3 regions of the Modestobacter sp. SSW1-42 genome follow, and region 3 is predicted to be linked to each of the others. Evidence: predicted binding sites of a transcription regulator. Region 3 holds the regulator's gene; each other region holds the start of a gene.
What was found. Region 3 encodes LexA, which represses DNA repair genes until DNA is damaged. Its sites were predicted from a motif close to TCGAACANNTGTTCGA; they were not measured.
Positions count from the first base shown of each region.

Region 1: the regulator LexA is predicted to act here: its motif matches at 2,830-2,845, upstream of ruvC (crossover junction endodeoxyribonuclease RuvC).
Region 2: the regulator LexA is predicted to act here: its motif matches at 2,892-2,907, upstream of ACGBYP_RS03905 (DUF6504 family protein).

Region 1 is NZ_JBISCA010000001.1:912,315-916,725, reverse strand. It holds gene yajC (preprotein translocase subunit YajC) at 1-326, opposite strand, end outside; gene ruvB (Holliday junction branch migration DNA helicase RuvB) at 473-1,609, opposite strand; gene ruvA (Holliday junction branch migration protein RuvA) at 1,606-2,244, opposite strand; gene ruvC (crossover junction endodeoxyribonuclease RuvC) at 2,241-2,810, opposite strand; gene ACGBYP_RS04510 (YebC/PmpR family DNA-binding transcriptional regulator) at 2,960-3,712, opposite strand; gene pdxT (pyridoxal 5'-phosphate synthase glutaminase subunit PdxT) at 3,709-4,374, opposite strand; gene pdxS (pyridoxal 5'-phosphate synthase lyase subunit PdxS) at 4,371-4,411, opposite strand, start outside.
Region 2 is NZ_JBISCA010000001.1:782,403-786,813, reverse strand. It holds gene ACGBYP_RS03915 (DNA polymerase III subunit alpha) at 1-1,966, opposite strand, end outside; gene ACGBYP_RS03910 (SAV_6107 family HEPN domain-containing protein) at 1,963-2,457, opposite strand; gene ACGBYP_RS03905 (DUF6504 family protein) at 2,457-2,780, opposite strand; gene ACGBYP_RS03900 (MFS transporter) at 3,048-4,367, shown strand.
Region 3 is NZ_JBISCA010000005.1:377,517-381,927, forward strand. It holds gene ACGBYP_RS18980 (vitamin B12-dependent ribonucleotide reductase) at 1-499, opposite strand, end outside; gene nrdR (transcriptional regulator NrdR) at 657-1,157, opposite strand; gene ACGBYP_RS18990 (LysM peptidoglycan-binding domain-containing protein) at 1,446-2,042, opposite strand; gene lexA (transcriptional repressor LexA) at 2,341-3,147, shown strand; gene ACGBYP_RS19000 (hypothetical protein) at 3,229-4,296, opposite strand; gene ACGBYP_RS19005 (phosphatase PAP2 family protein) at 4,268-4,411, opposite strand, start outside.

The DNA of each region.
Region 1 (4,411 bases), on a different contig from region 3:
TCGGTGGGGTCGCCGTCGCCGTCGACCGTGCCGGTGGCCGCCGTGCTGCCCCCGGTGGTCGGGTCGCCGGCCGGCTTGCGGACCTCGAGGATCGCCGGGCGCGCGACGGTGATGACGACACCGGGGGCGACCTCCAGGTCGACGGTGCCCTCACCGAGCGCGGCGACGGTGCCGTGGATGCCACTGGTCAGCATCACCGGGGTGCCCGGGGTGAGCGCGGCCTGCATCGCCGCGGCGTCGGCCTGCATCTTCTTGCGCTGCCGGGCGGGCAGCACGATGAGCAGGCCGAACAGCAGGACGAGCACGAGCAACGGCAGGTATTCCACGACTGGTGAGCCTCTCTACCGCAGCAGGTCGCGCGGTGGGTGCGACCCGCCATCGGGCCGCTCGGGTACATCGGCGCCGGCGCACGTCCACGGGCTCCGCCGGAGCGGGACGCCCGGACGAGCCGGGTGCGCCAGCGCGTCGGAGTCTAGGCGTCGAAGAGCGTGGAAGCGGTAGACCCGTCCGACGGACGGTCGCCTGTGCCCCCGCTGAGCGGCACGCCACCGCGCGGGACGGCGTGCCCGAGGTGACGGAACGCGGCCTCGGTGGCCACCCGCCCGCGGGGCGTGCGGGCCAGCAGCCCGGCGCGCACCAGGAACGGCTCGCACACCTCCTCGACCGTGTGCGGCTCCTCCCCCACGGCGACGGCCAGGGTGGCGACGCCGACCGGGCCGCCGCCGAACTTCGTCACCAGCGCGTCGAGCACCGAGCGGTCCAGCCGGTCCAGGCCCAGGTCGTCGACGTCGTAGAGGGTCAGCGCGGCCCGGGCCACCTCCAGGGTGACCCGCCCGTCGGCCTTGACCTCGGCGAAGTCGCGCACCCGGCGCAGCAGCCGGTTGGCGATCCGGGGTGTGCCCCGGGAGCGGCCGGCGATCTCCGCCGAGCCGTCGGCGGTCAGCTCCACGCCGAGCAGGTCGGCACTGCGCGCCAGCACCTTCTGCAGGTCGGAGGTCTCGTAGAACTCCATCTGGCCGACGAAGCCGAACCGGTCCCGCAGCGGGCCGGTGAGCAGCCCGGCCCGGGTGGTGGCCCCGACAAGGGTGAACGGGTTGATCTCCAGCGGGATCGCCGTCGCGCCCGGCCCCTTGCCGACGACGACGTCGACCCGGAAGTCCTCCATGGCCATGTACAGCAGCTCTTCGGCGGGCCGGGCGATGCGGTGGATCTCGTCGATGAACAGGACGTCGCCGGGCGCCAGGTTCGACAGCATCGCGGCGAGGTCGCCGGAGCGCTCGATCGCCGGCCCGCTGGTGATCTTGACCGCGGTGCCCAGCTCGGAGCCGATGATCAGCGCGAGGCTGGTCTTCCCCAGCCCGGGCGGGCCGGACAGCAGCACGTGGTCCGGCGGCCGGCCGCGCCGCTTGGCGCCCTCGAGCACGAGGTCCAGCTGGCGGGCCACCTTGGGCTGGCCGATGAAGTCGGCCAGCGAGTTCGGCCGCAGCGCGGACTCGACGACCCGTTCCTCGTCCCCGGCCCGCGGGTCGACGGCGTCGTCCCAGTCGGGGGCGGTGTACCGGCCGGGCCCGGCGTCGGCGGCGGGCAGCCCGCGGTCGAAGGAGCTCATGACCGGCCCAGCATCCGCAACGCCTGCCGGAGCAGGACGGCGACCTCGACCTGGCCGTTCTCGGCGAGCTGCGCGTCGGCGACCGGGACCAGCTCGAGGACGGCGATGTCGGCCTCGCGGGTCGACCAGCCCAGGCCGACGAGGGCCTGGCCGAGCTGGTCGCGCCACGGCGACACGGGGGCGACCCCGGGCAGGCCGGGCACGGCCGGGCCGTCGAGCGAGGTGTCGGTGGCGGTGGTGCCCAGCCGGTCGCGCAGCTCCAGCACCAGCCGCTCGGCGCCCTTCTTGCCGATGCCGGGGACCTGCATGAGCGCCTTGAGGTCGCCGAGGGAGACCGCGCGGCGCACCTCGCGGGGCGGGTGGATGGCCAGCACGGCCTGGGCCAGCCGCGGGCCGACGCCGTTGGCGGTCTGCAGCAGCTCGAACAGCTGGCGCTCGTCGTCGTCGGCGAAGCCGTAGAGGGTCAGCGAGTCCTCGCGGACCACCAGGCTGGTGGCCAGCCGGGCCTGCTCCCCCACCTGCAGCCGGGCGATGGTGCCCGGGGTGCACTGCACCGACAGCCCCACGCCGCCGACCTCGACCACGGCGCCGTCGGGCGAGACCGCGGCCACCCGGCCGTTCACGCTCGCGATCACCGCGACACCCCCTGCCAGCGGGGCAGCGTCCGGGACGCCGGCACCGGTGCCCCGATCCCGCCGGCGAGCGCGGCGACCCGGAGCCGGGCCTGCGCCGGGGCGCGCCACACGTGGCAGACGGCCAGCGCCAGGGCGTCGGCGGCGTCGGCGGGCTTCGGCGCCTCGGTGAGCCCGAGGACCCGGGTGACCATCATCGTGACCTGGTCCTTGTCGGCGCGGCCGTTGCCGGAGATCGCGGCCTTGACCTCGCTCGGGGTGTGCCAGGCGACCGGAAGGTCGGCCTGGGCGGCGGCCAGCGCCGCGACACCGGCGGCCTGGGCGGTGCCGGTCGCCGTCCCCTTGTTGTTCTGGGTGAAGACGCGCTCGATGGCGACGGCCTCGGGACGGTGCGCCCGCAGCAGGGCGGTCACGGCGGTGTGCACCTCCAGCAGCCGCAGTTCCAGGTCGAGGTCGGGCGAGGTGCGGACGACACCGACCCCGATCGCCGTGGGCCGCGCCCCGGGACGCCCCTCGACCACACCCCACCCGCACCGGGTCAGACCCGGGTCGATGCCGAGCACCCGCATGGGACCTCCTCCGGTCGGCGCGAACACGTGTTCGAACCCACGCTAACCGGCGGAGAGCGACACGCCGCCCACCGACACGCCGTCGGCCTGGTCCCCTCGCAGGGTCCCGCCCTGAGCCTGCGAAGGGTGGGGGGCGAGGGGGTCCTTCCTCAGGCGTCGATGGTCTCCATGACCTCGTCGGAGACGTCGTAGTTCGCGTAGACGTTCTGCACGTCGTCGAGGTCCTCGAGGGCGTCGATGAGCTTGAACACCTTGGCCGCGCCGTCGGCGTCGAGCTCGACCTGCACGCTGGGCACGAAGCCCATGTCGGCCGAGTCGTACTCGATGCCGGCCTCCTGCAGGGCGGTGCGCACGGCCACCATGTCGCCGGGCTCGCTGACGACCTCGAAGGTGTCGCCGAGGTCGCGGACCTCCTCCGCGCCGGCGTCCAGGACGGCCATCAGCACGTCGTCCTCGGTGTGGCCGGCGGCCGGCACCACGACGACGCCCTTGCGGGAGAACAGGTAGGACACCGAGCCCGGGTCGGCCATGGTGCCGCCGTTGCGGGTCATCGCGGTGCGCACCTCCATCGCCGACCGGTTCTTGTTGTCGGTGAGGCACTCGATGAGCACGGCGACCCCGGCCGCGGCGTACCCCTCGTAGGTGATGCTCTGGTAGTCGACGCCGCCGGCCTCGGCACCGGACCCGCGCTTGACGGCGCGGTCGATGTTGTCGTTGGGGACCGAGCTCTTCTTGGCCTTCTGCACGGCGTCGTAGAGCGTCGGGTTGCCCGACAGGTCACCGCCGCCGGTGCGGGCCGCGACCTCGATGTTCTTGATCAGCTTGGCGAAGAGCTTGCCCCGCTTGGCGTCGATCCCGGCCTTCTTGTGCTTGGTCGTCGCCCACTTGGAATGGCCGCTCACGACACTCTCCCCTCACTGTCGGCGCCAGCAGTGGCGCCGTCGGTTCCCAGACCGCGGACACGGGCTGCCCGCACCAGCTCCACGAACACCGCGTGCACCCGGGTGTCGCCGGTGAGCTCGGGGTGGAAGCTGGTGGCCACCAGGTGACCCTGGCGGACGGCGACGATCTTACCGTCGGCCGCTCCGCCCACGACCCGGCCGAGGACCTCCACGTCGGGACCGGCCTCCTCGACCCACGGCGCGCGGATGAAGACCGCGTGCACCGGGCCCCCGTCGACGCCGGCCACCTCGACCTCGGTCTCGAACGAGTCGACCTGCCGGCCGAAGGCGTTGCGGCGCACCGTGACGTCCAGGCCGCCGATGGTCTGCTGGCCCGGCGGTGCGTCGAGCACCGTGTCGGCCAGCATGATCATCCCGGCGCACGACCCGTAGGTGGGCAGCCCGGCCCGGACGGCGTCCCGCAGCGGCCGGAGCAGGCCGAACCGCTGGGCCAGGTTGGCCATGGTGGTGGACTCCCCGCCCGGGACGACGAGCCCGTCGACGGCGGCCAGCTCCTCCGGGCGCCGCACGGTCACCGCCTCGGCACCCAGCGAACGGAGCACGGCCAGGTGCTCGGCGACGTCGCCCTGCAGCGCGAGGACCCCGATGGTGGGGGCGCTCACCAGCCGCGGGTGGCGTAGCGCTCGGACTGCGGCAGCG
Region 2 (4,411 bases), on a different contig from region 3:
CCCGCTGCCCCGGGGACTCGATCTGGAACATGCCCAGCGTGCGGGTGCTGCGGATCAGCTCGAACGTGGTCGGGTCGTCGCGCGGGACGGCGTCGATGTCGACCTGCTCGCCGTCGACCCGGGCCACCTCGTCCATGGCGTGGGCGATCGCCGACTGCATCCGGATGCCGAGCAAGTCGAGCTTGAGCAGCCCCAGCTCCTCGACGTCGTCCTTGTCGAACTGGCTCATCGGGTAGCCGAGGTAGCTGCTCTCGACCGGGGTGCGGTCGAGCAGGGTGGCGTCGGACAGCAGCACCCCGCACGGGTGCAGCGCGATGTGCCGGGGCAGCCCGTCGAGCCGGGCGACCAGGTCGAACATCAGGTCCAGGTCGCCGCTGCCGCCACCGCGCTTGGAGCCCAGCCGGCTGGCCCGCAGCTCGGGGAGGTCGCGGAGCGCGGCGTGCACCTGGTTGGCCCGGATGTGCGGGAACGCCTTGGCCACCGCGTCGACCTCGGCCGGCGGCAGGCCGAGCGCGGCGCCGACGTCGCGGATGGCGTGCCGCACCCGGTAGGTGTCCATCATCGAGATGCAGCTGACCCGGTGCGCCCCGAACCGGTCGATCACCGCGTCGTAGACCTCCATCCGCCGGGCGGACTCCACGTCGATGTCGATGTCGGGCAGCTGGTGCCGCAGCGGGGAGAGGAACCGCTCCATCAGCAGGCCGTAGCGGATCGGGTCGACGTCGGAGATGCCGAGCAGGTAGGTGACCAGGCTGCCCGCGCCCGAGCCGCGGGCCGCCGCCCGGACCCGCAGCTCGCGGATCAGGGACACCACGTCGGCGACGGTGAGGAAGTAGGAGGGGTAGCCCAGCTGCTCGATCACCCCCAGCTCGGCCTCCAGCCGCTCGCGCACCGCGGCCGACGGGGTCATCCCCCGCCGGCCCAGCCCTGCCTCGCAGCGGGCCCGCAGCACCTGCGCCGGGCCAAGTCCGCGCTCGGCGGCGGTGGTGACCACGTCGAGCTCGGGGTAGCGCACGGTGCCGATGCCGAGGTCGTCGCGGACGTCGACGGCGCACTGCTCGGCGACCCGGGCGGTGGTCTCGAGCAGCCGGAGGGCGACGTCCCGGTCGGGGCCGGCGATGTCCTCGGCGACCTCGGCCATCTCCTTGCCCGACTTCAGGTGCCCCTCGGCGGTGCGCCGGTCGACGTGCCGCTGCCCCAGCGGCACCAGCCGGCGAGCGGCGTCGAGGACGTCGGCGGTGGGGGCGTCGAGGGCGTCGACGTAGCGGACCGCGTTGGTGAGCACCGCCGGCACGCCGGCCTCGGTGGCCAGCGCCAGCAGCGCCTGCGCCCGGGACCGGTCGCCCTGCCCGCGGTGGTGCACGAGCTCGACCACCAGCTGTCCGGGGCCGAACACCGACCGCCAGGCGGCCAGCCAGGCCCGCGCCAGGTCGGCGCGCCCGTCGGCCAGCGCCCGGCCGACCGAGGAGCCGGGCCCGAGCACCGCCAGCAGGCCGGCGGAGTGCTCGCCGGCCAGGGTCAGCGAGCCGACCGGCTCGCCGCGGGTCCCGGCGAGGTGGGTGGCGCTGGTGAGCCGGCACAGCGACCGCCACCCGGCCCCGTCCTTGGCCAGGAAGGTGACCCGGGGCAGCCGCGGGTCGACGCTGGCCCCGCCGCGCGCCGGCGCACGACGGCCGGCCGGGTGGCGCGCCCGGTGCAGGTCGGCGGAGCGGATGCGACCGGCTTCACCGGGCTCGCCGCCGGCGACCGGGTCGACGGCCAGGTCGACGCCGAACAGCGGGCGGATGCCCGCCGACCGGCAGGCGAGGGCGAACTTGACCGCGCCGTAGAGGCCGTCGCGGTCGGTGAGCGCCAGCGCCTCCATGCCGTGGTCGGCCGCCCGGGTGACCAGGTCGGCCGGGTGGTTGGCGCCGTGCCGCATCGAGTAGCCCGAGGCGACGTGCAGGTGGACGAAGGGGTCACTCACGACGCGGAGGGACGGCGGCGGCCGCCGTCCATCGACCGCAGGCGGACCGGTGCCGGCGCCGGGGCCGGCCGGCTGATCGTCGTCTCCACGACGCCGAGGAAGGTGCGTACGTCGCGGACCAGGTCGTCGGCCTCCCGCTCGGTGACCGCGTGCGAGATCCCGGCCTCGGCCGCGGCCCGCTTGGCCGCACCGGCGGCGAAGAACGCCGCCCACTCGCCCAGCTCGGGGGCGACCTCGCTGATCAGCACCCAGGCGCTGCGCGGCCGGTGCCGGCCGGCCTCGGGCCGGGTGCGGGCGGCCAGCACGGCCGCGGCGGCACGCAGGGCGGCCAGGTGCGCGGTGGCGTACCGCCAGGCGGCGTCGGGGCTGCCGGTCGCCTCGGCCAGCCCGCGGTGGGCCTGGCCGAGCAGCTGGGCGGCGGCCGACGGCAGGGCCGGGGGCAACGGGAGCTGCCCCTGCTCGGGGTCCTGCAGGACCCGGGCGGCGCCCATCAGTCGTGCGCCCGCACGAGCAGCCACTGCCCGGCCGTCGGCTCCCAGGACAGGTCGAACACCCCGGCGAAGCTCATCCGGGACCGCCCGGCCCGCGAGGCCTCCACCCGCCAGACCTGCCGGGTGGCGACCAGGTCGGCCGAGGCGCCGCGACCGGCGGGGTCGGGCTGCCACCACGGGGCGGTCTCCACCCACGAGTCGAGCAGCTCCCCCACCACGTAGCGGGTCTCACCCCGCCAGAACTGGGCCGGCCCCGTCGGCCCCTGCTCGACCTGCACCTCTTCACCGACGCGGCCACCGGCCCCGACGAGCACTCGGCTCATGACAGACTCCCCAACTCCTCGCCCCACCGGCCGGCCCGCACCCCGGCCCGGCGGGGAAGCGCATGCGGGGAAGGCATGACGGCCCGGGCCGGTGAGCGGACCCACCGGTGTTCGAACACGTGTTCGAACACGTCGAGTAGACCGGAGACGGGCCCGGGGCGTCAAGCGGGAGCGCGCGTGTCCCCGACCGTGTCGTTACAGCCACTGCACCCACCCCGCCGGGCAACTCGTTTGCGCCCGGCCCCGCCGCCGGTGTCGACTGGGCCGGTGCCCGCCCTGCCCCGTGCGCTGACGCCCCTCCGGCGCCCGGGCTACCGCTGGCTGGCCGTCTCGCTGGTGCTGACGCTGACCTCCTCGGGCCTGTACCTGCTGGCCGTCGTCTGGCAGGTGATCGAGCTCGGCGGCGGGCCGGCGGCGCTGTCCCTGGTCAGCGCCGGCACGGCCGTGGGCATGCTCCTGACCACGCTGCTCGGCGGCGCCCTGGCCGACCGGGTGCCGCAGCGGCGCCTGCTGCTGGTCGTCGCCGTCGTCGAGCTGGGCACGACGGCGGGGGTCGCCGCGCTCTCGCTGACCGGGGTCCTCCAGCTGTGGCAGCTGGCCACGGCGTCGCTGCTGCTCGGGCTGGCCCAGGGCCTGTACTACCCGGCCTACTCGGCGCTGGTGCCCGCGCTGCTGCCCGCCGACGAGCTGCTGGCGGCCAACGGGCTGGAGGGCGTCCTCCGGCCGCTGCTCACCCAGGCCGCCGGACCCGCCGCAGCCGGGGCGCTGGTCGCGGCCGCCTCGCCCGGCGCGGCGCTGCTCGTCACCGCGGTGGCCGCGCTGGGTGCGGTCCTGGCCCTGCTGCGGCTGCCGGCCACGCCGCTGCGCCGGGACCTGGGGGCCGAGGCCGCGGCCGCCGGCGGACCGGCGCGGCACCCGGTCGCCGCGCTGCTGCTCGACGTCCGGGCGGGCTTCTCCTACATGGTGGCCACCCCCTGGCTGCTGGCGACGCTGGTGTTCGCCTCGCTGCTGGTCCTGGTGGTGCTCGGCCCGTTGGAGGTGCTCACCCCCTTCGCACTGCGCGAGCAGACCGGCGGCGGCCCCTCGGAGCACGCGCTGGTGCTGGCCTCGTTCGGCATCGCCGGGGCGGTGGGCTCCCTCGCCGTCGCCTCGCGCCCGCTGCCGCGCCGCTACCTGACGCTGATGATCATGCTGTGGGGCGCCGGGTGCGCGCCGCTGGCGCTGTTCGGGGTGGCCACCGAGCTGTGGCTGTTCGTGCTCGCCGCCGCGGTCGCCGGGGCGGCGTTCCAGGGCGCCACCGTCATCTGGGGCACCCTGCTGCAGCGCCGCGTGCCCCCGGCGATGCTCGGCCGGGTGTCCAGCCTGGACTTCTTCGTCTCCCTGGCCTTCATGCCGGTGTCGATGGCGCTGGCCGGGCCGGTGAGCGGGGCCATCGGTGTCCCGGCCACCTTCCTGCTCGCCGGGCTGGTGCCCCCGGTCCTGGCCGTGGTCGCCATCGCGGCGGCCCGGCTGCGGGCCGACGAGATCGCCCACCCCCTCGACGCCCCGGCCGGGTCGGCGGCCGAGCCGGCCCTCGGTCGCACCTGAGCACGCGGGCGGTGCGGCAGGCTCCCCCGGCCGGTGGCAGGATC
Region 3 (4,411 bases):
GGATGAAGCAGGCGCTGACCTGCTGCGGCGAGGCGGTGCCGACGTTGAACCACACGGGGCTGTTGAAGCTGAACACCTGGTGCAGCAGCATCCAGGTCAGCTCGTGCTCGAAGACCTCGGCGTCGGCCTCGGACGCGAAGTAGTCGTGCTCGCGACCGGCGGCGCCGTAGGTCAGCACGACGCGGTCGATGAGCTGGCGCAGGCTGGTCTCGCGCTGCGGGCTGCCCACGGCACCACGGAAGTACTTCGTGGTGACGATGTTGGTGGCGTTGATGCTCCACTCGGAGGGGAACTCGACCCCGCGCTGCTCGAAGTTGATCGAGCCGTCCCGCCAGTTGGTCATGACGACGTCGCGGCGCTCCCACACGACCTCGTCGTAGGGGTGCACCCCAGCGGTGGTGAAGACCCGCTTGACCTTCAGGCCCTTGCCCCGGACGGGGGCCTTGCCTGCGGTGCGGCGGTTCCGGCTGGGAGAGAGGCGGTCGGCTGTCTCGGTCAAAGCGTGCTCCCCTGGTGAGGCGTGCTGAACTGGATGGCTGCTGAGTCGGCGGTTGCCGGGAGCCGGTGGTGGAGGTGCCCGGCGGTGCGGGCGGGCCCGGGTGGGCGGGCGGTGAGCTGCGGAGCGGGCAGGCGGTGCGCGGCAGGCGGGCGGGGCGTCAGCCGGCCGGCGACCCGGCGTCGTCGCCGGGTGGACCGTTGTCGGCGACCTCGGGCCGGAGCCGCTTGAGCTCGGCGATCTCCTTCTCGAAGTCGGCCGCGGAGGAGAAGGAGCGGTAGACGCTGGCGAAGCGGAGGTAGGCGACCTCGTCGAGGTAGCGCAGTGGCCCGAGGATGGCCAGGCCGACCTCGTTGCTGGGGACCTCGGCGGCACCGGTGGCCCGTACGGCGTCCTCGACCTTGGCGGCGAGGACGGCGAGCTGCCCCTCGTCGACCGGGCGCCCCTGGCACGCCCGGCGCACGCCGGCGATGACCTTGTTGCGGTCGAAGGGCTCGCTGACGCCGCTGCGCTTGACGACGGCGAGCACCGGCTCCTCCACGGTGGTGAACCGGCGGCCGCAGACCGGGCACGACCGACGGCGGCGTGTGGTGGCGCCCTCGTCGGTCTCCCGCGAGTCGACGACCCGGCTGTCAGGGCTGTGGCAGAACGGACAGCGCACCGGGCACCTCCTCGATCGGCGGGCCGCCGGGGCGACCGTGGTGACGTCTCCTGTGGACCGCCCGGGGGACATCCGGTGGATGTCCTGGGGCTGACCTGGGGAAGCGCCTGTGGAGAAGAACTACACCTCTGTCACACAAGATGTTGGGGTGAGGTTAGCCCCGCACCACTACAGGTGCAACCCCTGGGGTCCGGCGCGTCGCCCCTCGTCGCAGCAGCACCGCCCGCACCAGGCACTTCGCCACGCCACGCCGGGAGACGGTGTGACCCAGGGTCGCCGGAGCGCGGCTCAGGGCAGTTGGAGCTCCGCGCCGGGCATCAGGTCGACGCTGTACAGACCGTTCAGCTCGACGATGGCGTCGACCACGGCGCGGGGGTCCTCGTCGGGGGCGACGTCGCGCGCGATGGACCACAGCGTGTCGCCGTACCGCACCACGACGGTGCTCGAGCCGGCCAGCTGCAGTCCGGTCTCGCGCCCGAGCTCGACGGTGACGACGGTGGCCGCGGCGACCGACAGCCCGATCGCCATCGACAGCCCGGCGACGACCCGCCGGCCACGGGCGGTGAGCCGCAGCGGCGCCGGCGGCGGCCGGTCGACACCCCGGCGGCGCACCCGCACGACGGGGCGCGCCTCGACCGCGCAGCCACCCCGGACGGGACGGCCGGCGGCGAGGCCGTCGAGCCGGGCCGGCCGGGCGCCGGGGCGCACCGGGTCGCGGCGCCCGGTGACCGGGGCGACCGGCTGCGGCCCCCGGCCGGCGAGCGGCTCGGAGCACGACGGCGCCACCCGGGCGACGGGCCTGGCCGGCCGTCGCACGGGCGCGGCGGGGACCGGGGGGACGGGCACCACGGAGAGGACGGGGGTGTCGAGCTGTGGGCTGACCATCGGGGGCACTCCTGGAGGTCTGGCGGTGGGACGTCGTCGGACGCCCGGTGCGCCCAGGCGGTCCCCCCGAGGCAGCGGCCGCCTCGAACGCCTGTTCGATTCGAACGTCTGTGCGATGTCTACCGCATCCCTCCGACAAGTCCACCCCTGGACGCGCGACTCCTTCGAACAGGTGTTTGAACTACACCGGTGTGACCCGCTACCGTGCACCCGAGATCGCTGACCGGACTGCTCCCGGCCCTCCGGTGCCGGGCAGCGACCGGGAACTGCTGCCCCGGCAGCCGGACGAGGAGGACACATGGCGGCCGACGGCCCCACGGCAGGAGGCACGAGGTCCTCGCGGCGCAGCCGCACGACGACCGACGCCCCTGGCACCGACGCCACCACCGCGGGGAGCGGAGCGGTCGCCGCCGTCCGCGAGTTCCCCGAGCGCGGGGAGGCCGGCGACGGCCTGACCCAGCGCCAGCGCCGCGTGCTGGAGGTCATCCGCGACTCCATCGACCGCCGCGGCTACCCGCCCTCCGTGCGCGAGATCGGCGAGGCCGTGGGCCTGTCGTCGGCGTCCTCGGTGGCCCACCAGCTCTCGGTGCTGCAGCGCAAGGGCTGGCTGCGGCGTGACCCGAACCGGCCCCGCGCCCTCGACGTCCGCATGCCGGGCGAGACCAGCGTGATGACCGAGTCCCCGGCCGAGACGCCGACCGCCGCGACCGGCACCGACGAGACCACCCCCACCCCCACGTACGTGCCGCTGGTCGGCCGGATCGCCGCCGGTGGCCCGGTGCTGGCCGAGCAGGCCGTGGAGGACGTGTTCCCGCTGCCCCGCGAGCTGGTCGGCGACGGCACGCTCTTCATGCTCAAGGTCGCCGGTGACTCCATGGTCGAGGCCGCCATCTGCGACGGCGACTGGGTCGTCGTCCGGCAGCAGCCGACCGCGGAGAACGGCGAGATCGTCGCCGCGATGATCGACGGCGAGGCCACCGTCAAGACCTACAAGCGCCGCGACGGGCACGTCTGGCTGATACCGCACAACCCGGCCTACGAGCCGATCCCGGGCGACGACGCCACCGTCCTCGGCCGCGTCGTCACCGTCCTGCGCCGGGTCTGAGCGAGGACGCCCTCTCCCCCACTCCTCGCAGGCTCGAAGCGGCCCCTGAGAGGAGGCGGGGGGGGGCGAGGAGGTCCTCGCTCAGCCCTGCCGACGGCGGAGCCGGCCGCCGATCCAGACCAGCAGCGTGGCCACGGCGGCCGCGATCAGCCCCGCGGTGACCGGGCTGACGCCGCCCCCCAGGTCCAGCGGTGCGGCAGCGGCGTCGTCCGGAGCGGCGTCCGTGGCCGGGGCGGGGGCCGCGGCGGCGGCCACCGGCACCAGCGTGACGACGGCCGGCAGGTCCTCGCTGGTCACCAGCAGGTCGCGGTCGTTGCCGGCGAAGGCGATCGCCTCGCCCTGCGGGGAGTCCGGCAGCGCCACCCGCACCGGCGGCCCGCTCAGCGCCCCCGCGACGTCGGAGTCGGCCAGCGGCCACACGTAGGCGTCGGTGTAGGTGCGCAACGCGATGCGCTGCCCGTCGGCGGAGACCGCGCCGCCGGTGACCAGCAGCTGTCCGGCGCGCCCGACCGGTCCCCCGGGCGTGCCGGTGAGCGTGAAGCCCATCCCGAGCACGCGGGTCATCGGCAGCGTCACCCCGTCGGCCAGCGGCTCGGCCGGCCGGTAGACCGAGCTGGCGCCGAGCACCTCCTTGGTCACCAGGTACGGCGTCCCGTCCGGGGCCAGCAGCAGCGCCTCGGCGTCGTGGGGGCCGTCGGGGTAGGTGAGCCGGGTGAGCGTGCTGCTGCCGTCGGGACGCAGGCCGATCAGCGCGACCGTCTCCCGCTGCTGGTCGTTGTCGCCGATGTCGGCCAGCCACACGGTGCCGTCGGCGCCGAGCGCCAGGTCCTCGGGGTCGTAGGGGTCGACCGCGGCGGTGCGCACCTCGCCGACCGCGCAGGCGCCGTCGAGCACGTAGACCTCGGCCTGGTCACCGCCGTCGTTCATCGCGAGCATCGCGTTCCCGACCCCGACCAGCCCGGAGATCTCCGGCAGCCGCTCGTCGGTGATCTCGCACCGGGTCGTGGGCGCGCCGTAGGTGTCGTCGGCGGCGGCGGGGGTCGCCGGCAGCAGCACGGCCAGGGCGCCCAGGGGTGCGCTCAGCGCCGCCCCGGCCACCCGGGTCCGGCGGCGGGCGCGGTCAACCCTGCTGTCGGCCCGCTCTGGCACGGGCCCAGCGTGACACCGGCAGCGCGTCGATCGCATGAACCACGCCCAAGAGCAGCACGCCGACGGCCAGCCCGGCCACCACGTCGGTGACCCAGTGGAAGTTCAGCGCGACCAT